DNA from 2 places in the Rubrivirga sp. S365 genome. Region 1 is predicted to be linked to the other one. Evidence: riboswitches for the same ligand, from Rfam matches in the RefSeq annotation. Region 1 holds a riboswitch; the other holds the start of a gene.
What was found. Region 1 has a riboswitch for thiamine pyrophosphate ahead of thiC (phosphomethylpyrimidine synthase ThiC). Riboswitches for the same ligand answer to the same signal wherever they lie in the genome.
Positions count from the first base shown of each region.

Region 2: linked by a shared signal. The riboswitch ahead of RQM47_RS12655 (ABC transporter substrate-binding protein) and the one ahead of thiC (phosphomethylpyrimidine synthase ThiC) in region 1 are both predicted to bind thiamine pyrophosphate.

Region 1 is NZ_JAVTTN010000001.1:2,655,427-2,666,788, reverse strand. Features, by position in the region: gene RQM47_RS11700 (4'-phosphopantetheinyl transferase family protein) at 1-272, shown strand, start outside; gene RQM47_RS11695 (neutral zinc metallopeptidase) at 306-1,121, opposite strand; gene thiC (phosphomethylpyrimidine synthase ThiC) at 1,250-3,166, opposite strand; TPP riboswitch at 3,225-3,322, opposite strand; gene RQM47_RS11685 (TrmH family RNA methyltransferase) at 3,386-3,907, opposite strand; gene RQM47_RS11680 (hypothetical protein) at 3,995-4,594, shown strand; gene RQM47_RS11675 (hypothetical protein) at 4,831-5,013, shown strand; gene RQM47_RS11670 (DUF981 family protein) at 5,131-5,862, opposite strand; gene RQM47_RS11665 (YoaK family protein) at 6,032-6,769, opposite strand; partial or broken gene RQM47_RS17460 (tryptophan-rich sensory protein) at 6,894-7,094, opposite strand; gene RQM47_RS11660 (hypothetical protein) at 7,118-7,255, opposite strand; gene RQM47_RS11655 (hypothetical protein) at 7,453-7,869, opposite strand; gene RQM47_RS11650 (hypothetical protein) at 7,926-8,366, opposite strand; gene RQM47_RS11645 (thiamine pyrophosphate-requiring protein) at 8,428-10,269, opposite strand; gene RQM47_RS11640 (zinc-dependent metalloprotease) at 10,833-11,362, shown strand, end outside.
Region 2 is NZ_JAVTTN010000001.1:2,862,101-2,873,462, forward strand. Features, by position in the region: gene RQM47_RS12605 (nucleotidyltransferase domain-containing protein) at 1-32, opposite strand, end outside; gene RQM47_RS12610 (FAD/NAD(P)-binding oxidoreductase) at 103-1,344, opposite strand; gene RQM47_RS12615 (NADP-dependent oxidoreductase) at 1,574-2,536, opposite strand; partial or broken gene uvrA (excinuclease ABC subunit UvrA) at 2,777-5,333, shown strand; gene RQM47_RS12630 (NAD(+)/NADH kinase) at 5,525-6,436, shown strand; tRNA gene RQM47_RS12635 (tRNA-Asp) at 6,569-6,642, opposite strand; tRNA gene RQM47_RS12640 (tRNA-Phe) at 6,740-6,812, opposite strand; gene RQM47_RS12645 (BlaI/MecI/CopY family transcriptional regulator) at 7,338-7,739, shown strand; gene RQM47_RS12650 (M56 family metallopeptidase) at 7,732-9,774, shown strand; TPP riboswitch at 9,832-9,929, shown strand; gene RQM47_RS12655 (ABC transporter substrate-binding protein) at 10,007-10,900, shown strand; gene RQM47_RS12660 (hypothetical protein) at 11,000-11,209, opposite strand; gene RQM47_RS12665 (DNA topoisomerase IV subunit A) at 11,354-11,362, opposite strand, start outside.

The DNA of each region.
Region 1 (11,362 bases):
GCGCTCTCGACGCCCTGGGCGGCCCGACCGACGAGGCGCAGACGCTCTTGTGGTCGATGAAGGAGGCCGTCCTCAAGGGGCAGCGGACGGGGCTGCGCGCCGGCGCCCGGTCGGTCCGCCTGACGCTGGACCGCCCCGCCCCGGCTGCCGCGAGCGGGGCGGCGCGGGCCTGGGCCGAGGCGTCCGGGCCGTGGCGGCTCCGTTACGGCCGCGTCGGCGGCCTGTGGCTGGTCGTGGCGTGGGCCGAGGGCGGGGCGGCGCCTCCCGCGTGACGCCGCGGGCGGGGCGGTGGCTGGCGTGGTAGACTACCGGAAGCACACGGCGTAGTCGCCGCCCTGGTAGCCGGCCAGGAACGCCTCGGCGCGCTGGCGCGACGAGCCGTGCGTGAACGACTCGGGCCGGACGACGCCGCCGGCCCGCTCCTGGAGGCGGTCGTCGCCGACGGCGGCGGCGGCCGAGATGCCCTCCTCAATGTCGGCGTCGTCGAGCTGGACCGCCCCGCCCTCGTCCTGGGCGTAGTGTGCCCAGACGCCGGCGAGGCAGTCGGCCTGGAGCTCGGTCTGGACCGACATGGCGTTCGAGCGCGACCGGCCCAGGAGCCCCTCGACGTTCTGGACGTGGTGGCCGATCTCGTGGGCGATGACGTAGGCGAGCGGGAAGTCGCCCCGCGCGCCGAGCGCCGCGAGCTGGCGGAAAAACGAGAGGTCGAGGTACACCGTCTGGTCGGACGGGCAGTAGAACGGCCCCGTCGCCGCCTGCCCGTAGCCGCACCCGGTCGGCGTGGCGCCCTCGTAGAGGACGAGGTTGGGCTCGGGGTAGACGTCGCCGGTCTGGCGATAGAGGGCGCCCCAGACGTCCTCGGTCGAGGCGAGCACGGCGTCGACGACCTGCGAGGCCTCGTCCTGCGGCGCGCTCGGCGTCGTCTCGACCGGCCCCGTCGCCGCCCCGCCCCCGCCGAGGAACTGGTCGACGGGGAGCCCGAAAAAGGCCGCGATGAGGACCACCACCAGGCCGCCCAGCCCGAGGCCGCCCAGCCCGAGGCCGACCCGCCCGCCGCGCCCGCCCCGCCCCCCGCGGCGGTCGATGAGGTTGCCGCTCGAACGGCCGGGTTTGATGAGCATGGGCGGGGCGGGGCGGGTGGAAGGGGGGCGGAAACTTAGCGCGAGCGCCGCCCCGTCCGGGACGTCCCGCCTGGGGTTGTCCCACCCCGCCCGGGCCGCCCCGCCCGCACACGCCGCGGGCGGGGTGGTCAGGCGCGGGGGTAGAGCGTGCCGCCGCCGGCCGCGAACTCCCCGGCCTTCTCGCGCATCCCCTCGGGGATGGCCGCCTCGACATCGACCCCGTGCGCGGCCGCGTAGTCGCGGACGTCCTGGGTGATCTTCATCGAGCAGAACTTCGGCCCGCACATCGAGCAGAAGTGGGCCACCTTTGCCGAGTCCTTCGGGAGCGTCTCGTCGTGGAAGGCGCAGGCCCGCTCCGGGTCGAGGCCCAGGTTGAACTGGTCCTGCCAGCGGAACTCGAACCGGGCCTTCGAGAGCGCGTTGTCGCGGGCCTGCGCGCCCGGGTGGCCCTTGGCGAGGTCGGCCGCGTGCGCCGCGATCTTGTACGTGATGACCCCCTCGCGGACGTCGTCGCGGTCTGGCAGCCCGAGGTGCTCCTTCGGCGTCACGTAGCACAGCATGGCGCACCCGAACCACCCGATCATGGCGGCGCCGATCCCCGACGTGATGTGGTCGTAGCCCGGGGCGATGTCGGTCGTCAGCGGCCCCAAGGTGTAGAACGGGGCCTCCCCGCACCAGTCGAGCTGCTTCTGCATGTTCTCCTGGATCAGGTGCATCGGGACGTGGCCCGGCCCCTCGTTCATGACCTGGACGTCGTGCGCCCACGCCCGCTTCGTCAGCTCGCCCTGCACGTAGAGCTCGGCGAACTGGGCGTCGTCGTTGGCGTCCTCGATCGAGCCCGGCCGGAGCCCGTCCCCGATGGAGAACGAGACGTCGTAGGCCGCGCAGATCTCGCAGATCTCGTCCCAGTGCGTGTAGAGGAAGCTTTCGCGGTGGTGGGCGAGGCACCACTTGGCCATGATCGAGCCGCCCCGCGAGACGATCCCCGTCCGCCGCCCCGCCGTCAGCGGGACGAACCGGAGGAGGACGCCGGCGTGGATCGTGACGTAGTCCACGCCCTGCTCGGCCTGCTCGACGAGCGTGTCGCGGAACAGGTCCCACGTGAGGTCCTCGGGCGTGCCGCCGACCTTCTCGAGGGCTTGGTAGATGGGGACCGTCCCGATCGGGACCGGGCTGTTCCGGAGGATCCACTCGCGCGTCTCGTGGATGTGCTTCCCGGTCGAGAGGTCCATGACCGTATCGGCCCCCCACCGGATGGCCCACGTCAGCTTGTCCACCTCCTCGGCGATACTCGACGTGACGGCCGAGTTGCCCATGTTGGCGTTGATCTTCACGAGGAAGTTCCGGCCGATCGCCATCGGCTCGAGCTCCGGGTGGTTCACGTTGGCCGGGATAATGGCCCGGCCGCGGGCGACCTCGTCGCGGACCCACTCGGGCGTGATCTCGCGCGGGATGGCGGCGCCGAAGGCGTGGCCGGCGTGCTGCTGGAACAGGGCGGGGTGGGACTCGCGGAGGGCGCCGAGCCGCTGGCCTTCGCGGATGGCCACGAACTCCATCTCGGGCGTGACCTCGCCCCGCCGGGCGTAGTGGAGCTGCGTCACCGTCCGCCCCGCCCGGGCGCGGCGGGGCGGGCGGACGTGCTCGAACCGGAGGTGAGCCGTCGCGGCGTCGGCGGCCCGCTCGCGGCCGAACGCGCTCGACGGGTCCCCGAGCCGCTCCGTGTCGCCGCGCTCCTCGACCCACGCGCCCCGCACGCTCGGGAGGCCGCGCCGGAGGTCGATCGGGACGTCGGGGTCGGTGTACGGCCCGGAAGCGTCGTACACCGGGAACGCGGGGTTCTCCTCGACGCCGAAGCTGGCCGGCGTGTCCGCCTGCGCGACGAGCCGCATCGGCACGCGGAGGTCGGGGCGGGAGCCCTCGACGTAGACCTTGCGCGAGCCGGGGAGCGGGCGTCGGACCTCGTCCGAGAGCTCCCCGATGCGGGCGTGGGTGGCGGCGTCGGCGGCGCGGCGGGCCGAGGCGGCGGGCGGGGTGGCGAGGTCCATGGCGGCGGTCCAGAGGTGAGGGGGTCTGGAAGCCGGGGGTGCCGCCGGGCACGACCGGAAGCTCTCCCTACGCCGGTGCGAACCGGATCAGGTGCGGAGGGTCTGTCTCAGCCGCCCGGCCCGCGCGCGGCGGGAGCGGGGCGGCACCCCTGGCTTCGGCCGTCAAGGTACGCCGCCCCGCCCGCCTGGCAAGGGGCTACGCACGCCCCGCCCGCTCGGTCAACGGGAGGCGGCCCTCTCGGGCGGTCCGCCTTCGCCGCGCCCGACCTCTTGGTACCGCTCGACGAGCCGGTAGGCCGCGGCCCCGAACGCGACGGCCACGTTCAGCGACGCCTTCGCGCCGTACTGCGGGAGCCCGACGACGAGGTCGGCCGCGTCCAGCACGTAGCGCGGCACGCCCGTTTTCTCGTTGCCCAGGACCAGCGCGAGCGGGAACGCCGAGGCCGGCACGTCGCCCGGCGCCACGGCCTCTGGCGTCCGTTCGAGGGCGGCGACGGCGAAGCCCTCGGCGCGGAGCGCGGCGAACGCGTCCTCGGCCGTGTCGTAGCGCTCCCACGGCACGGCGCCCTCGGCGCCCAGCGCCGTCTTGGCCACGCCGCGGTGCGCGGGCGTCGGCGTGTACCCGGTGAGGACGACGCGGGCGAGGCCCGCTGAGTCGGCCGTGCGGAACACGGCGCCGACGTTGTACGCCGAGCGCACGTCGTGGACGACGACGACGAGGGGGTGGGGGAGCAGGGCCACGGCGGCGGGGCGGGGCGGGGCGGGCGTGCAGACCGGCACGGTTGTCGCTCGGTAGTATGCGCGCTCCCCACTCGCCCCGCCCCGCCCATGTCTCGAACGGTCCCGTTCTTCGTCGCCCTCCTCGCCGCGCTCCTCGTCGCGCCGGGCTGCACGACGATCCAGCAGCTCGCCGCGCTCCGCCAGGTGCAGTTCGACCTCGACCGCGTGTCGAACGGGCTCGTCGCCGGCGTCGACCTCGACCGGATCGCCCGGGGCGGCGACCTCGGCCCGGCCGACCTCGCGCGGTTGGGAACGGCCGCCGCGCGCGGCGAGGTGCCGCTCCGGTTCACGCTCCACGTGGGCGCGGAGAACCCGGCCGACAACCCGGCCGCGGCCCAGCTCGTGTCGCTCGACTGGACCCTGTTCCTCGACGGCACCGAGACCGTCTCGGGCGTCTACAACGACGACCGCCTCGTCCCGCCGGGCGGGGTGGCCGACTTGCCCATCGAGATGGAGCTCGACCTCGTCCGCTTTTTCGGGCGCAACGTGGGCGACCTCACCACGCTCGTCCGCAACCTGGCCGGCGCGGACACGCGGCGCCAGACGGTCCGCCTCGAAGCGCGGCCGACGGTGTCGACGCCGGTCGGCCCCATCCGCTACCCCGGCACCATCTCGATCGACTTCCCGGTGGGCGGGGCGGGGCGGTAGGGCACGCGCCGGAGCAGAGCACGTTTGCGGTCCCAGGGATTCCCCTAGTCGACTGGGGCGGCGCGTGCGGATATGTGCGCCAAAAGAGCACCGGGGAGTGAGGAGAGAAACGGAGAGGCCAAAGCGATCCCCCTACGGCTGCCAGGGCGGCGTCTTCGTACTCTGCTGGTACACTCTCCGCTCGTTGCCCTGGCGCGCTGGGGAGACGGCTTTTTGCTCACATACCAACTGCTACAATGAAGACCTACACCCGCCCCGCCCTTTCGGTCATCGGCGACGTCCGCACGCTCACCGCGGCGGACCAGATGTCGACCCAGACCGACTCGATCCTCGACATGGGCGCCCAGATCGGGACGAGCACCGGCTCGCTCGACGCCTGCGTCTCGCCGAACCCCGTCCCGGGCGGCGTCTGCGAGTAGCTCACCCGAGCACCCGCATCCCGGCGGTCCCCGCCGGCCGAGCCCCGCGCCTCCCCGAGGCGCGGGGCTCTCGTTTGTCTGACCCCGACGCCAGATTCGCCGCCCCGCCCCCGCGCGTCACGGCGCGTCGGGCATCGTGTTCACGATGAGGCCGATGTGCGTGAAGAAGTTGAGTGCCCCGAACAGGAGGAACACGACGCCCGCGACGGTCCACGCCGTCCCGACCACGCGGCGGACGCCCTCGCGGAACGACCACGGCAGCAGGACGGCGCCTAGCCCGACGAGCGCGTACAGGCCTGAGATGAACGTGGCCTCGATCCAGGGGTACGACGCGAACCAGCCCGCGATGGGCTCCTCGGGCGGGGCGGCGAACAACTGGTAGCCCACGCCGGCCGCCGCGATCCCGAACAGGCCCAGCCCCATCCCGAACACGAACACCGAGACCGGCCGGAGCACCTCGGTAAACGCCGCGCCGGGGTCCGCCTCAGCGAGCAGCCGCGGCCCGCGCGTCCACGCGTAGAACGCGACCCACAGCAGGAGCACGCCGAACGCGAGGCTGGGCTCGCCGAAGACGATGTTGTCGAACGGGAAGTACCTGGCGAGCGGCCACGTGAGCGTCATGTGGAGGCCCGTGGCCGTGAGGATCGTGCCGAGCACGGCGAACGCCATCGCGTAGCCTTCGAGCGCCCGCTCGGGGAGCGTCGAGCGGAGCAGGCGGCCGGCGCGGACGACGAGGATCAGGCCGGCGCCCGTCGCCACAGCCATGATCGTGTTGTAGGTCGGCATCTGCGTCCAGTCGATCGTGAGGCCGCCGGAGTCGCCGCTTTGGAGGAGTAGGGAGAGGAGCATGGAGAAGGAGAGGGCGGGGAGGTCGAGGCCACCCGGCCCGCGCGTCGTGAGGGGGCGGGGGCGTCCCGCGCGAGAAGAGGGTCGTAAACGTACTCTGGGGAGGACAAACGGTGCTGCGGCCGCCCCGCCCAGCTCCTCAGTCTCGGGGCAGGCGAGGGCGGGGCGGGCGCTACCCGGCGGCGGCCGGCCGCCGCCACGCCGGCCACCGGACCACCATCGCCAGCAGGACGGCAATGGGGACGACCACGGCCCACGACTTCGTCACGAGGAGCACGGCCGCCGCCGCCGCCGCCCCGCCCACGTAGACGCCCCACGTGGCCGCGAGGAGCACGGCGTCTGGCGGCGGCGTCCAGCGCGGCACTGGCTCCCGAGGCGGCGCCTCGCCCACGGCACGGTCGAAGGCGAGCGTCGAGAGGCGCGTGAGCATGCCCGTGAGGTAGGTCGTCGAGATCCCCAGCACGTCGATCCGCCGGGCCGCCGCGCTTTGGACGCCCATCGCCGCCGAGGCCGCGGCGATGAGCCCCTCGCGCACGGCGGGTCCCGGCGTGGCGTCGCCGCTGAGGGTCCAGCCGGCCGCCACCACCACGAGGAGGACGATCTCGACGGTCAGCCCGCGGCGGAGCCCGCTCCGCGTGTCCCGCCCGTGCCCGACCCACGTCCCGAAGGCCGCCCCGCCCATGAAGCCGACGATCGCGAGGGCGTGCTGAAGCAGCGCCCCCCGGTCGCCGTCGACGAGCGAGATGCCGAGCAGGACCGTGTTGCCGGTCATGTTGGCGACGAACACGCGGTCGAACTGCGTGTAGCTCAGCACGTCGACGTAGCCCGCGACGGCGCTGAGTGCGAGCAGGAGGAGCCGGCGGAACCGGATCTGCCGCGCGGGGAGCGGGGCGGCGGGCGGGGTGGTCACGGGGCGGGCGCGGGGCGGCTCGTGGCGCTCGGCCGTCGAACAGCGGGTCGTCGTTGCGGCGGGTGACGCCGAGGGCGAGGTAGCTCGCGAAGCCGGTCCACGCCAGGCGCGGGAGCAGGGCGAGCGCCGCCTTTTTGTCGATCTGGGTGGCGAGCGCCGTGCTGGCCAGCGTCGTCCCGAAAAAGGCGACCGAGTCGACGGCGCCGAGGACCGGGCTGCGGAGGCCGAAAAAGGCCGGCGTAAAGGCGGCGAAGAGCCCCCACCCGACGCCTTCGAGCGCGAGGTAGGCCCGGCGCCCGGGCGTCCCCTCGGGCGCGTTCGCCACGCGGAGGTTGCTCCAGAGCGTGGTCACGTTGTTGAGCGTCCAGGGTCGAGGTCCTGGTAGAACGGCTTCGAGTTCTGCCCGGTGAGGCCGAGCGCGGTCGGGGCGTTGGCGAGGAGGCCGACGGCGGCGGCCTGCCACCAGCGGTAGCGTTTGGAGGACATGGGAAAGAGGGGCGTGAGAAAACGGGGCGCGGCGGGGCCGTCGGTGATCGCTCCGTCGTGGCCCGCCCCGCCCTCCCGATGGGGCGGGGTGGATCGCCGCCCCGCCCACGATAACGGACGAGGAAACAACACGAGCGACAGGGACCTTCGGGCAGCGCCCGCCCCGCTCGGGCGGGGCGGGTGCCAGGGGCGGGGCGTCAGGCGATGGGGTCCATCACCCGGCCCAGCGCGGCCAGCATCCCGGGGTCGCGGCCGAGGTACACGACGACGAGGTTGCCGCCCTCGTAGACGTTCCAGACCGGCGAGAACGCGGCCGTCGAGAGCCGGAGCGCCGCCTGCTCCATCGCCGCCTCCGACTCGAACGCGTACACGCCCAGCCGGCCGCGCCCGCCGTCGACCGAGAACGACTCGCGGTTGGTCGAGAACAGGCCCGGGTCGAACGACGCGTCGGGAAAGAGGGTGTAGCCTTGATTCTGAACGTAGCCGCGCAGGCCGGCCACGCTGGCCGTCGCGTCGGCCACGTCGGAGGCGTCCAGCGGCGGGGCCGTCGAGGCGCACCCGGCCGCGGCGAGCAGGAGGGCGAGCAGCAGGGAGGGGGGAAGGAGGCGGGGCATCGAGGGGCGGGGTGGAGGGCGCCGAGCGTGGGGCGCCCGCGGGGAAAAAGTTGGGCTCACGACCGGACGCGGGACAGGTGGACGAGCGCGGCGGGCACGCACGCGCCCTGCAGCCACCCCAGCGCCTCGTTCCCGCCGTACTCGCGCCCCGCGGCGAAGCCGTACGGCTCCCGCCCCGCCCCGCCCGTGTCCGCCCCGCCCCGGAGCGTGTCGAGCGCCGCGTCGAGCGCGTCGGGGGCGGGGCGGCCCGCCGCCTCTTCCAGCACGGCCGCCCACACGCCGAGCGCCGTCGCGTCGAACGGGGCGCCGTGGACCCCGCACAGCGCGTCGACCACGCCGAGCACGTAGCCCCAGCCGAACGGGGTCGCCGCGGCGCCGGCGAGCGGGCCGGTGCTCGGCGCTAGCTCGGCCAGCGTGGCCTGCTCGGACAGCAGGCGGCGGGCGTCGCGCGCCACGGCGCGGTGGGCGTCGGAGACCGTGGGCGGGGCGGCCGTCATGGGGGCGGGGGTGCGGGGCGAGAGACGGGGCGGGGCGGGGTGGTCTCCCCCTCGGCGCGCGTCACGCGTCGTCGTCGTCGCCGAGGTGGAGGGCCTCCTTGACCTCGGCGGCCTTCTGGGTCACGAGCGCCTTGGCCGAGCTCTTGACCACGTCCCACTCGTCGGGGTCGCCCTTGAGGAGCGCCTCGGCCATGTTCGCGGCGAACTTGAACGAGATGTGCGGCGGCAGCGGCGGCACGTTCTTGTCCGTGTGGACGTCGAGGACCGTCACGCCGTCGTAAGCGAACGCGGCGTCCCACGCCTCGCCGACCTTGGACGGGTCGGTCACCTTGAGGCCCTGGAACCCGAGCGTCTCGGCGAAGGCCGCGTAGTCCACCGACTCGACGGCCTGCGAGCCGGTCCAGCGCGGGTTGCCGTCCTCGGTCCGCATCTCCCACGAGACCTGCGTGAGGTCGTCGTTGTGGAGCACCAGGACGACGAGCTGCTTGTTCTCCCACAGGTGCTGGTACTTCTTGACCGTGATGAGCTCGTTCATCCCCAGCATCTGGAAGGCGCCGTCGCCGATCGTGCACACGACGGGCCGGCCGGGGAGCGCGAACTTGGCGGCGACGGCGTAGGGCATGGCCGCGAGCATCGTCGCGAGCCGCCCCGAGAGGTCGCCGCGCATCCCGCGCTTGAGGCGGACGTGGTGGCCGTACCAGTCGGCCGTCGAGCCGGCGTCGCACGTGACGACGGCGCCCGCGGGCAGCCGCTCGTTCATCTCGTGGAACACCTGGCGCGGGTTGATGGGCTCGGCCTCGTTCTGGGCCAGGGCCGCCAACACGCCCTCCCACTCCCGCATCCGCTCGGCCGTCGTGTCCTGGAACGACGTGTCGGCCGTCTGCTCGACGAGCGGGAGGAGCGCCTGGAGCGTCGTCTTGGCGTCGCCCCAGAGGGTGACCTCCATCGGGTAGCGGACGCCGAGCTGGCTCGGCCGGAGGTCGATCTGGACGCCCCGCGCCTGGCCGGTCGCCGGGAGGTAGCCGCCGTACGGGTAGTTGGACCCGATCATGAGGAGCGTGTCGCACTCCTGCATCATCTTGTAGCTGGGGAGCGTGCCCAGCAGCCCCAGCTGCTCTGTGTTGTAGGGGACATCGCCCGGGACCACGTCCTTGCCGCGGAGGGCCGTCGTGATGCCGGCCCCGGTCTTCTCGGCGAGCGCCAGCACCTCGTCGGTCGCGCCGAGCGCGCCGGCGCCGACGAGGAAGGCCACCTTCTTGCCCGCGTTGAGGACGTCGGCCGCGCGCCGGAGCTCGTCCGAGGGCGGGGCGATGGCCGTCGAGGTCGGGGCCGAGCTGCTCCGCGAGACCTCCATCCTCTGCGGCGGCTCCTCGCGCGTCATGGCCTGCACGTCGTGGGGGATCACGATCACGCACGGCTGGCGGTGCGTGAGGGCCGTCCGGCACGCCCGGTCGACGACGACCTGGGCCTGCTCCGGCGTCACGATCGTCTGGACGTAGGCGCCCACGTCCGCGAACGTCCGCTCGAGGTTCGACTCCTGCTGGTAGCCGCTCCCCAGCGACGCCAGGTTCTGCTGGCCGATGACGGCGACGACGGGCTGGTTGTCCATCTTGGCGTCGTAGAGCCCGTTGAGCATGTGGAACGCGCCCGGGCTCGACGTCGCCGTGCACACGCCGAGCCGGCCCGTCCACTTGGCATAGGCCGTCGCCATGAGCCCGCAGATCTCCTCGTGCGTCGGGCGGATGTAGCGGAGCGGGAGGTCGTCGTGGTCGGCCCGCGCGAGGGCGCCGTCGAAGGCGCCGATCCCGTCGCCGGGGTACCCGAAGACGGTGTCGACGCCCCACTCCATCAGGCGGTCGAGGACGAAGTCGCTGACGGTGTTGCGGGGCTGGATAACGCTCATGTCGAGGGGGCGGGGTGGACGGGCGGAGCCGCCGTGGTCTGAGGGAGGTGCGGGCTTGAAGGGGAGCGGAGGGTGGAGGTTTCGGCCGGCGCCCCTGACCCGTCTGGGGGTCTTTCCCTGAGCCGCGAGCCCACGCCACGCCGTCCGCGTGCCGCCCCGACCGCCCCGCCCTCGCGTCTTGTGGGCGGGGCGGGGCGGTCGCCGCCGCCACCCCGCCCGCGCGTTCAGGTCGGGGCCGACGCCCGTCGCGGCCATCCCACACGGGGGCGGGGCGGTGTGTTGCGCTCCCAATGCGGACACCACGCGTGGTGTCCCTACGAACCTGGGTCTCTCCGCCCCTGCGTGCGGTCCCGAACGTCGCCGCCCCGCCCCGCCCACGGGCGACCGCCGGTCGCCCCTACGATCGCCGCCCCGCCCTCGGCGCGGGCGGGGCGGCCGCACTTTTGCTGCCCGCTGCCCGCTGTCCGCTGCCCGCTGCCCGCTGCCCGCTGCGGACTGGCGACGGGGGCGGGGCGGCCCGTACCATCCGATCCCGCTCACCCCGCCCTCTTCTGGGTCCGCCCGTGCGCCTCGCCCTGCTCGCCCTCGCCCTCGTTCTGTTCGCCGGCTGCGCCGGCACCCGGCCGGCCGCCACCCCGCCCGCTTCGCAGGCCGCGAACGGGCGGGGCGGGGCGGCGAAAAAAGACGGGCCGAAGCCGTACGCGGAGGTCGTCACGGACGAGGCGGTCACGGACGCCGGCCTGTTCACGGTCCACCGGGTCGGGGAGAAACTCCTGTTCGAGGTCCCGGACTCGCTCATGGGCCGCGACCTCCTCTCGGTCGTCCGCATCGCGCAGGTGCCGGCGGACCTGGGCGGGTTCATCCCGGCCGGCGCCAAGCGCGCCGAGGGCGTGCTCCGGTGGGAGCGCGTGGGCGACCGCGTGCTCCTGCGGACCCAGTCGTACGCGGCCGTCGCCGACGAGGCGCTGCCGATCGCGCAGTCGGTCCGCGTGAACAACTTCGAGCCGGTCGTGGCCGCGTTTCCGGTCGCCGCCGTCGCGCCGGACGGCGCGGGCGTGGTCGTCGACGTGACCGACCTGTACGGGAAGGACAC
Region 2 (11,362 bases), 210 kb from region 1:
CGAACGCGGGGCGGCGTAGAGTCGGGGAGCACGACGGGCATGGGGCAAGGTAGGCCGCCCAGACGGGCGGGGCGGCCACCCCGCCCCCGCCCACCGCGCGCGCTACACCCCGAGCGGGCGCGACAGCTCGGCGTCGAACCGCGCCGCGCCCAGGTCCGCGAGCGCCGCCTCCAGCGTCCAGCCCTCGGCAATCCACCGCGTGCAAACGTCCTGCCGGAGCCGGACGCTCAGCGCGCTCACGCCGCGGACCGCCCCGCCCTCGTGGTGGAGGCGGAGGTGGCGGGCGCCGTCGGTCCACTCCCAGTCCGCCCCGCCCGTGCTGTCGGGCGGGGCGGGCTCGGTGCGGCCGTAGACCTGGTACTCGAGGTCGAAAAACTTGGCCGAGTTGTAGAACACGCCCGGCGCGTAGACGCGCGGGCGGCCCAGCATGCCGAGCGCGGCCGTCGCGCCCTGGAGCCGAGCCGTGTACCAGATGGGCTCGCGCGGGCGCACGCCGTCCGGCGGGTCGCGGAGCTCGGCGCAGTCGCCGGCCGCCCACACGCCGGGCGCCGACGTCGCCAGCGTCCGGTCGACGAGCACACCCCGCCCGACCTCGACGCCGCTCCCCGCCAGCCACGCCACGTTCGGCCGCACGCCCGTGCCCACGCCGACGAAGCGGGCGGGGTGGCGCTCGCCGCGGCTCGTGACCACGGCCTCGACGTGACCCGCGCCCTCCATCCGTTCGACCTTGGTGCCGAGCCTCAGGTCGACGCCGTGGCGCCGAACCTCGGCGGCCACGAGCGCGCTCTCGGACGCCGAGAACACGCGCGGCAGGTAGCGCTCCTCGCGCACGAGGAACGTGACGGCGGCGCCCCGGGTGCGGAGCATCTCGGCCAGTTCGACGCCGATCAGCCCGCCGCCCACGACGACGGCGGGGTCCGGGGCCGCGCCGGGCGCCGCCGCCTCCATCCGGTCGAGGTCGGCCAGGTGGTACAGCCCTTGGACGCCGTCGAGGTCGCGGCCCGGCCAGTCCGGGAGGGCGGGGAGCGAGCCCGTCGCCACGAGGAGCCGGTCGTAGGGCACCGCCCCGCCCTCGTGGAGCGTGAGGACGCGGGCAGCGGGGTCGAGGGCGAGGGCGCGGTCGAGGACACGGTCGATCCGGTTCTCGTCCCAGAACCGGCGCTCGTAGAGGTGCGTGTGGGCGCGCGCGAGCACGCCCATGTAGACGTACATCAGCGCCGTCCGCGAAAACGGGTCCGCGGTCTCGTCCGAGATCATGGTGACGCGGGCGCCGGGGTCCCCCTTCCGCACGTGGCGGGCCGCGGCGACGCCGGCGATCCCGTTTCCGACGATGACAGCGTGCATGGAAATGCGGTACGGGGTACGGGGTACGGGGTACGGGGTACGGGGTACGGGGTACGGGAAGATGACCGCCCCGCCCCGTCGGCGCCACAGGGCGGGGCGGAACGGGCGGGGCGGGCGCTCCTCCCCGCTTCCTACTTCTCAGCTCCCCCACCCCGCCCCCGGCCGCTAACGGGGCCGTGCCCGTCGGAGCACCGGAGCCCGTAGCACGCCGCCGACCCGCCCGCGCGCGTTAGCCGGCGACGGTGACCGCGAGCTTGCCCACGTAGTGCGCGTCGAGCGCCCGCAGCGCCTCGGGGACGGCGTCGAGCGGGAACGCCTCGGCGACGTGGACCTGGAACGGCGGGAGACCGTCGCCCGAAGACCGGACCAGGTCGTTGATGGCGTCGAGCGACAACGTCGCGTTGTGCGCCTGCCCGTGAACGCCCTCGGGCACGTCGGGCACGGGCCGGACGCCGTTCGGCCATGTCATGCGGCCTCCGTCCTTGATCTCCGCGAGCGCCGCGTCCAGCGTGCCCCCGTTCGTCAGCACGAGCGCGGCGTCGAGCCCGTCCGGCGCGAACCGCCGAGCCGCGGCGGCGACGTCGGCCGTCCTGCCGTCGACCGACGCGTCGGCGCCGAGCGCCTCCACAAGGGCCACGCCGTCGGCGCCGGAGGCGACCGCGAGCACGCGCGCACCCATCCGCTTCGCGAATTGGAGCGCGAGGTGGCCCACGCCGCCGCTCGCGCCGTACACCATCAGCGCCTCGCCAGACTGGAGGTCGAGCGCTCCGCTCAGCCCCCCCATCGCCGTCGCCGCGTCGACGCCGAGCGCGCCGGCCTGCGCCAGCGGGAGCGCGTCGGGCAGCGCCGCCACGTGGTCTTCGAGGGCGAGCCCGTACTCGGCGAAGAACCCGCCGGTCTCGTTGACGGTCCCGATCGCCCAGACCTCGTCGCCTGGACGGAACCGCACCACGTTCTCGCCCACGGCGACGACCGTCCCGGCGCCGTCGGAGCCGAGGACGAGCGGGAAGCTCGGGTGGGCGCCCGCCCTCTTCGCCATCGACCCGCTGCGGACGTTCGGGTCCCACACGCCGACGCCGGCCGTGTGGACTCGGAACACGAGCTGGTCCGGCCCGGGCTCGGGGACCGGCAGCGTGTGGACGGTGATCGGGCCGCCAAACTGGTCGATCGCCGCGGCGCGCATGGAGGGCATCAGGGTACAGGAAGGGGACCACGTCCTACCACGCCTCGGCCCTGCGGTTCGCCCGCCCGCCGGTGTCCGGGACCTCTACCCGGCGCCTTTCTCGACGCGATCTCACGGGCGCCCCCGAACTCGGCCTCGTGAGAGGTCGTCGTCCGCTTGCCCCTGCTCCACCCCGCCCTCGGGCCTCTCCTACGGGGCCGTCCGGCCGCCCCGCCACTCGGCCGCACGCCCCGCCCCACCTGCGCCACCATGTCGACCCCCGCTGAGTTTTCCGGCTTCGTGCGCGTGCGCGGAGCGCGCGAGCACAACCTCAAAGACCTCTCCGTCCAGGTGCCGCGCGACGCGCTCGTCGTCTTTACCGGCGTGTCCGGCTCGGGCAAGTCGTCGCTCGCCTTCGGGACGCTCTACGCCGAGGCGCAGCGGCGCTACCTCGAGTCGGTCTCGCCCTACGCCCGCCGTCTGTTCAACCAGGTGGGCGCGCCCGACGTGGACGCCGTCGAGGGCCTGCCGCCGGCCGTAGCCCTGCAGCAGCAGCGCGGCGCGCCGACCGCGCGGTCGTCCGTGGGCAGCGTGACGACGCTCTCCAACCTAGTCCGGATGCTGTACTCGCGCGCCGGGACCTACCCGCCAGGCCTGGACGGGACGTACCCGAACGGACCGGACATCATCTACGCCGAGGGCTTCTCGCCCAACACGCCCGAGGGCGCCTGCCCCGAGTGCCACGGCCAAGGCGTGGTCTACGAGGTCACCGAGGCGTCGATGGTCCCGGACCCGTCGCTCACCATCCGCGAGCGGGCCGTCGCTGCGTGGCCGCAGGCGTGGGGCGGCCAGAACCAGCGCGACATCCTGGTGACGCGCGGCGTCGACGTGGACGTCCCGTGGCGCGACCTGCCGGAGCCCACGCGCGACTGGATCCTGTTCACCGACGAGCAGCCGGTCGAGCCGGTCTACCGGGGCCGGAGTTTCGAGGAGACGCGGCAGGCCGTGGAGCGTGGGGACGAGCCGAACTACATGGGCACCTTCAGCAGCGCCCGGCGGCACGTCATGCACACCTTCGCCAACACCGAGAGCGCGGCCATGAGGCGGCGGGTGCAGGCGTACATGATCGCGGCCGAGTGCCCGCTGTGCCACGGCAAGCGGCTCCGGCCCGAGTCGCTGGCCGTCACGTTCGCCGGGCTCGACGTCGCCGACTTTTCGCGCCTGCCGCTCAAGGAGGTGGCCGCCCTGCTGCGCCCCTACGCCAGCGGCCAGGGGAGCGGGAAGCACGCCCAGGACCACCCCGCCCAGGCCCTCGCCCGGCAGCGCCTGACCGAAGACCTGGTCGCTCGGCTGGACGTGCTGCTGGACCTGGGGCTGGGCTACCTCCAGCTGGAGCGCTCGACGCCGACGCTCTCGCCGGGCGAGCTGCAACGGCTGCGCCTGGCCACGCAGCTGTACTCCAACCTGTTCGGCGTGGTGTACGTCCTGGACGAGCCCTCGGCCGGGCTGCACCCCGCCGACACCGAGGCGCTGCTGGCGGCGCTCGCCAGCCTCAAAGCAGCGGGCAACTCGCTGTTCGTGGTGGAGCACGACCTCGACGTGATCCGCCAGGCCGACTGGCTGGTGGACGTCGGGCCGGGAGCCGGGGAGCAGGGCGGGGAGGTCCTCTACAGCGGTCCGCCCGAGGGGCTGCGCAACGTGGAAGGCTCCCAGACCGCGGGGTACCTGTTCCGCGCCGCGCCCCACGAGAAGCGCCCGCCGCGCGCGCCCTCGGGGTGGCTGGAGCTCAGCGGCGTGACGCGCCACAACCTCCGCGACCTCAGCGTCTCGTTCCCGCTGGGCGTGCTGACGTGCGTGACCGGCGTCTCGGGCTCGGGCAAGTCGACGCTGGTCAGCCAGGTGCTGGCCGAGACGCTGGCGGCTCGCCTCGGCCAGAGCGGCGGGCCGTCGGAGACGGGCCCCGCCGACGAGGGCGACCTCGAGGACGCTCAGCCACCGGGCGCTGCCGCGAGCCTGGAGGGCGACGTGGGCTCGCTGTCGCGCCTGGTGCAAGTGGACCAGAAGCCGATCGGCCACGCCCCGGAGCAACATGGCGACGTACACCGGCCTGTTCGACCCCGTCCGCAAGCTGTTCGCCGCCACGCCGCTGGCCCGCGAGCGGGGCTATAAGCCGGGGCGCTTCTCCTTCAACGTCAAGGGCGGGCGCTGCCCCCACTGCCAGGGCGAGGGGTGGGTGATGGTGGAGCTGCTGTTCCTTCCCAGCGTCTACGCGCCCTGCCCCGTCTGCCACGGCTCGCGCTACAACGCCGAGACGCTGGAGGTCCGGTACCGCGGCCAGACCATCGCCGACGTGCTCGCCATGACCGTCGACGACGCGTGGGACTTTTTCCGGGACGACGCGCCCGTCTTCCGCAGCCTCGACACCCTGCGCGAGGTGGGGCTGGGCTACCTCCGGCTGGGGCAGCCCGCCACGGAGCTCTCGGGCGGGGAGGCGCAGCGGGTCAAGCTGGCGACCGAGCTCCAGCGCGCGGGGCGCGGCCACACGCTCTACGTCCTGGACGAGCCCACGACGGGCCTCCACCCCGCCGACGTGGAGCGCCTGGCCGCTCAGCTCGCACGGCTGGTCGACGCCGGGCACACCGTGCTCACCGTCGAGCACGACATGCAGCTGGTCGTCGGCAGCGACTGGGTGATCGACGTCGGCCCCGGCGCGGGCGACGAGGGCGGCCGGGTGGTGGCGCAGGGGACGCCTCGGGAGGTGGCGCAGGCGCCGGTCAGCCAGACCGCACCGTACCTGGCGCAGGCTCTGGGCGGGGCGGGGTCGTAGGGAGAGGGCCGGTCCGAGGTGGCGCCGTAGGCGGTCGCCCAGGGTTCGAGCGCACGGCGGCGGGGGCACAGCGGTGAGGCTGGGTCGCCGGACGGGACTTGGCGGAGCGTCTACGAGGGCGCCCGCCCCGCCCGAACGGTGCACGGGCGGCCGTCGTTGGCACCGTCCCCTCTGGACGCGCCCCTCCCCGCATGACGTACGGCATCACCGGCAACACGACGAAAGACGCGCTCTGGGAGCCCGTGACCGCGCTCACGCGGTGGCTCCACCGCAAGGGGATCGCGTTCCGGCTCCACGCCGACGTCGCCGAAGGCCTCGTCGCGCGCGGCCTGGTCGACGACGCGTTCGCCGCCGAGCACGGCTCGGACGACGTCGCGGCCGACGCCGACGTCCTGCTCTCGTACGGGGGCGACGGCACGCTCCTGCGCTCGGCGCACCGGGCCGAGGGGACGCCGATCCTGGGCGTCAACATCGGCCGGCTCGGGTTCCTGACGAAGGTGGAGGTCGCCGACGTCGAGCATGCCGTCGAGCTCCTCGAAGCCGGGGCGTTTGGGGTCGAGAGCCGGATCACGCTGGCCGTCGAGGTCTCGGGCACCGGCCGCGCGGGCGGGGCGGCGGACGGACCGGCGCTCGCCGACCTCCCTGCGTGGGCGCTCAACGACGTCGTCGTCGACAAGTCGGGCACGACGAGCATGATCCAGGTCGAGGCGACCGTCGACGGCGCCCACCTCAACACGTACTGGGCCGATGGCCTCGTCGTGGCCACGCCGACCGGGTCGACGGCCTACGCGCTCTCGGTGGGCGGGCCGATCCTGGTGCCGGGCGCGGACGTCATCGTCGTGGCGCCCATCGCCCCGCACACGCTGACCGCCCGGCCCATCGTGCTCCCGTGCGACGCCGAGCTCGTGCTCCGGGTCGAGACGCGGGGCCACCCGTTCGCGTTCGCCGTCGACGGCACGTCGACGCTGCTCGACGGCGGCGGCGACGTGGTCGTCCGCGTCCGCCGGTCGGACCACGCCGTCCGCCTCGTGACGCTCCCCGACCGCGACTACTTCTCGACCATCCGCGAAAAGCTGTCCTGGGGGCAGGCGGGGGTGTTTTAGGAGGGATCGAGGGATGCGGGATAGAGGGATGAGCGGGCGCTACAGGCCGCCCCGCCCTCTGCTCGTGCCCGATTCCTCCCGCCCCTCTCTACACCAAAACGCCCCCGCTTCCTGCGAAGCGGGGGCGTCGGGCGACCCGGACGAGACTTGAACTCGCGACCTCCTGCGTGACAGGCAGGCGTTCTAACCAACTGAACTACCGGGCCAGCGGGGTGCGACCAAACTACGGCCCCCATGTGGGCGGGGGCGAGCGGGGTGGCCGCTCCGCCGGATCTTAACCGTGAGGCCGCGATCCGGGCGGGGTGGTCGAGGGCGGACTTGAACCGCCGACACACGGATTTTCAGTCCGTTGCTCTACCAACTGAGCTACTCGACCCGCTCTGCCTAGCGCCGGTGACGCCGGGCGGGGCTGACGAATATACGCGGCGGCCGGCGGATTCCACCACCGGCCACCGCGCCGAGACTCGGTGAAGAGGGCAGCGGGCAGCGGGCAGCGGGCAGCGGGCAGCGGGCAGCGGGCAGCAGAAGATCACCGCCCCGCCCTTTGGGTCCGTCCGTGGCGTGGGCGGGGTGGCCGTCGTAGCGCCGTTGCATGCGATGCCGTCAGGCCGAGACGTCTGGGGCCGCCCCGCCCTCAAAAACGTAGCGGCCCAGATTCGTAGGGACACTACGCGTGGTGTCCGCATGGGGGCACAATGCCCGCCCCGCCCACGGCACGGGCGGGGCGGATGCCGTAGCGCCGTCCCCTGCAACGGCGCCTGGGAGGAGCGGCGCCGTGCAGGACCGCCCCGCCCGTAGCCGAGCAGGGCGGCGACGGGCGGGGTGGGTCAGAAAAAATGATCCGGGGGGTTGCGCTCGCCCCCGATCTACTATACAATTAGTACGAACCGACCGAAGCTCTATGAGAAACCCCCTCACCCCGCTCGGCGGGACCGAAATGGAGGTGCTCCGCGAGGTCTGGGCGCTCGGCCGCGCGACGGCCCGCGACGTCCACGACCGCATCTCCGCGCGCCGCCGCCTCGCCTACACCACCGTCATGACGGTGATGAAGAACCTGGCCGACAAGGGCTACCTCCAGTACGAGCCCGAGGGGACGGCCTACGTCTACTCGGCAGCCCGCCCGCCCGAGGAGGTCCAGGGGACCGTGCTCTCGGGCATCCTCGACAAGGTGTTCGGGGGCTCGGCCCGCGACCTCGTCCAGACCCTCGTGGACCAGGGCTCGCTGAGCGAGGCCGACCGCGCCGACCTCCGCCGGATCGTCGACCGCCTGGAGGACGACCCCGCCCCGCCCTCCGATGCCTGACGCCGCCACGCTCGCCAGTTTGGGCGGGGCGGCGCTAGGGTCGCTCTGGCTCCCCGTCGCCGCCTGGACCGTGCTCGCGCTCATCATTGAGGGCGCGCTCCGCCTGACGCGCGCCGAGGCCGCCGTCGGGCTGCCCGTGCGCGGGGCGGCGCTCGCCGCGCTGCCCGTCGCGCTCGCCGTGCCGGCCGCTCTGGGCGCGTGGGCGCCCAACGTGCCCGTCGCGCTCGCCGCCTTCGCCCCGCCCGCCGTGACGTGGCTGCCCGAGGTCGTCGTCGGGGGCGGGGCGGCCGCACCCGCCCTCGTCGCCCCGCCCGCCGGGCTCATCGCCCTGGGCGTGCTGACGGCGCTGGCCCTCGCCGCGAGCGTCGTCGCGCTCGTGCGGGTCGCCGGCGGCGCGCTGCGCCTGGCCCGCGTGCGGCGCGCCCTCCCCCCCGCCCCGCCCGCCGTCGCGGCGGCCCTCGACGCGGCCCGGCAGCGGGCGGGCGTCGGGCGGCCGGTCGCGGCCGTCGAGGCGCCGCCCGGCGCGGCCCCGTTCACGGTCGGCTGGCGGCGCCCAGTCGTGGCCGTGCCAGCCGACCTGGGCGGGGCGGCGCTCGACGTGGCGCTGGCCCACGAGCTCGCCCACGTCCGCCGGGCCGACTTCGCGTGGCACGCGGCGCAGCGCGCCGTCGCCGCCGCCTTCGTGTGGCACCCGCTCGCGCAGGCGCTCGGGCGCGGCCTCGACCTCGACCGCGAGCGGGCCGCCGACGCCGCCGTGCTCGCGGCCTGCCCGGGCCGCCGCCGGACCTACGCCGACCTCCTCCTCCGCTACGCCTCCCTCCCCGCCCCGCCCCTCGCGCTGGGGGCGGGGCGGGGGGATTCGTCCCTCAAAACCCGCATCGACGCCATGACCTGCACCCTCTCGCCCGACCGCGCCCGCCGCCTCGCCCGCCGCGGCCGCCTCGCCGGCCTCCTGACGCTCGTTCTCGCTGGCGGACTCGCGGCCATGACGGCTCCCCACCCCGCCCCGCCCGATCCCGCGGGCGACCGCGCGCTCGCCCCACCCGACACGACGGACGAGGTGTACGAGGTGGCCGACGTCCAACCCCAGCTCATCGGCGGGCTGGAGGGCCTCCAGGAGCGCCTCGACTACCCCGAGCTCCAGCACCAGGCGGGCGTCGAGGGCACGGCAGTCCTTCAGTTTATCGTGAGCAAAGAGGGAGCCGTGACGGACCTCCAGCTGCTCCGCTCGACGGGCAACGACGGCCTGGACCAAGCGGCGGCCGAGGCCGTCCGCGAGGCGCGGTTCGAGCCCGGTATGCAGGACGGGCAGCCCGTCCGCGTCCGGTTCGCCGTCCCCGTCACGTTCCAGCTTGAGGGCGGGGCGGCCACCCCGCCCGTGCCCGAGGCTGGCGCCGACGGCGTCTACAACGTGGCCGAGGTCCAGCCGGAGCTGGTCGGCGGCCTGGAGGCGCTCCAGGAGCGGGTCGTCTACCCCGAGGACGCCAGGGCCGAAGGCGTCGAGGGCCAGGTGGTCGTCCAGTTCGTCGTGACCGAGGCGGGCGGGGTGGCGGACCCGGCCGTGCTCCGCTCGCCGGACGACCGGCTGAGCGCGGCGGCGCTCGACGCCGTGCGCGGTCTCCGGTTCGAGCCCGGCCGCCAGGGCGGGGAGGCGGTGCCGGTCCGGTTCGCGGTCCCCATCACGTTCCGGCTGCCGGCCGGCGAGGACCAGGGGATGGCGCCGGGCGAGGTCCGCTACTGGGGCGTCGACGTGTCCCGGCTCTCGGGCGGGGCGGAGATCGAGCGCCGCATCCGCTCACTGCCCTCCACGCTCGCTCAGGAGAACGCGGCGGGGGGGACAGCGGAAGTCCGCTACACGATCGGCGCCGACGGCGTCCCCTACGACATCGACGTCGTCAGCGGGGGCGGGCCGCTGCTGGACGCGGCCCTCGCGATCGTACGGGCTCCCGCGTTCCACACGGCCGAAGGCGCCCGCCCCGGCCTGGGCGGCACCTGGACGGGCACGTTCGGGCTGAACTACCAGCGCCCAGGCTGAGAGAGCACCCCGCCGCCCCGCCCTCACCTTGGGCGGGGCGGTGTACTTTGACGCCGGAAGCCAGGGGTGCCGTCCCCAGCCCGCCTCGTGCGGGCGGGGCGGCTGAGACAGACCCTCCGCACCTGATCCGGCTCGTACCGGCGTAGGGAGCGCTTCACGCCCGCCGAGCACGCGCGTGCCCGGGCGGGGTGGCCCCGGGAGCTTCCGCCTACTCCCACCCCGCCCCGCCCCCATGACGCGCCTCCGCATCGGCCTCGAGTGGTTCCTCAACCCGGACCACGTCCCGTTCCTCCTCGCCCAAGACCGCGGCTGGTTCGCCGACGAAGGGCTAGAGATCGAGCTCGTCGAGCCCGAGGAGCACCTCGACGCCGTCGAGGCCATCGAGCGGGGCGAGCTCGACGTGGCCGTCACCGAGCCGCTCCACCTCGTCGAGGACCGGGCCGAGGGCCGGCCGTGCGTCGGGTTCGCTCGCTTCCTCCACACCAACGGCGGCGTGATGGCGAAGGCCGAGATCGCCCGCCCGCGCGACATGGCGGGGCGGCGGATCCAGTACCCCGGCGCTCCCGGCCCCGGCGGACCCGCCATCGTCGCCACGATGGTCGAGGCCGACGGCGGGCCGACCGGCACCGAAGACGGCTACGGCCGCGTCAACAACTCGTTCTACCACACCGACGCGCTCGCCGAGGACAAAGCCGACGTGGCCACGCTCGTGTTCCACAACTTCGAGATCGTCGAGGCCGAGCACCGCGGGCTCGACGTGCGAATGTTCGCGCTCAAGGACTGGGGCGTCCCCGACTTCTGCCAGCTCATCCTCATCGCGCACCCCGACGCGCTCGCCGAGCGGCGCGCGGCGTTCGAGGCGCTCGTCCGCGTGCTCCGGCGCGGCGTCGACGCCGTCAAGCAGGCGCCCGAGGCCGCCCGCGCCGTCTACTTCGCGCACACCGAGACGGACGCCGGCGACGCCCTCACGCGCGCCATTTACGACGCGACCGTCCCCTGCTTCACGCACGACTTCTCGATGAGCGCCGACTACTACCGGCAGCTTGAGGCGTGGATGCACGAGCGCGGCCTCATTGACGAGACGCCGGGCGCCGACGCCTACTGGACGAACGAGCTCGCGCTGTAGCGCCCCGCCCCGCCCCGCCCCGCCCGGGCGGGGTGGCACAGGGAGGCCTGCCTGCTGGACGGAGGCGCCGAGCGCGACGCGAGGGCGTCTCGCCTCGCCCTACCGCCCCGCCCGGACCCGCTCCACGGGGCGGGGCGGCCCCAGGACGCTCGTCCGCCCCGCGGCCTCTGCGAGCGCGAGCTCTCGGTCTTCGGCGTCCTGGGCGCGCACGATCCGCCGCGCGCGCCACGTGACGAACAGGAGCCCAGCCGTCACGAAGAGGGCCAGGTAGAAGCGGACGTCGTTAAAGTCGAAGCCGTCGGGGAGCATGGGGGCGGGGTGGCGGTGGAGCAGCAGCGGTACGCGGCCGCCCCGCCCAGGTTACGCCGCCCCGCCCGGCGCGCCTCGCGTCCACCCCGCCCCACCATGGGCGGGGCAGTCTGGTGGGGCAGTCTCAGAGCGGGGCGGGGTGGTCTACTCGCG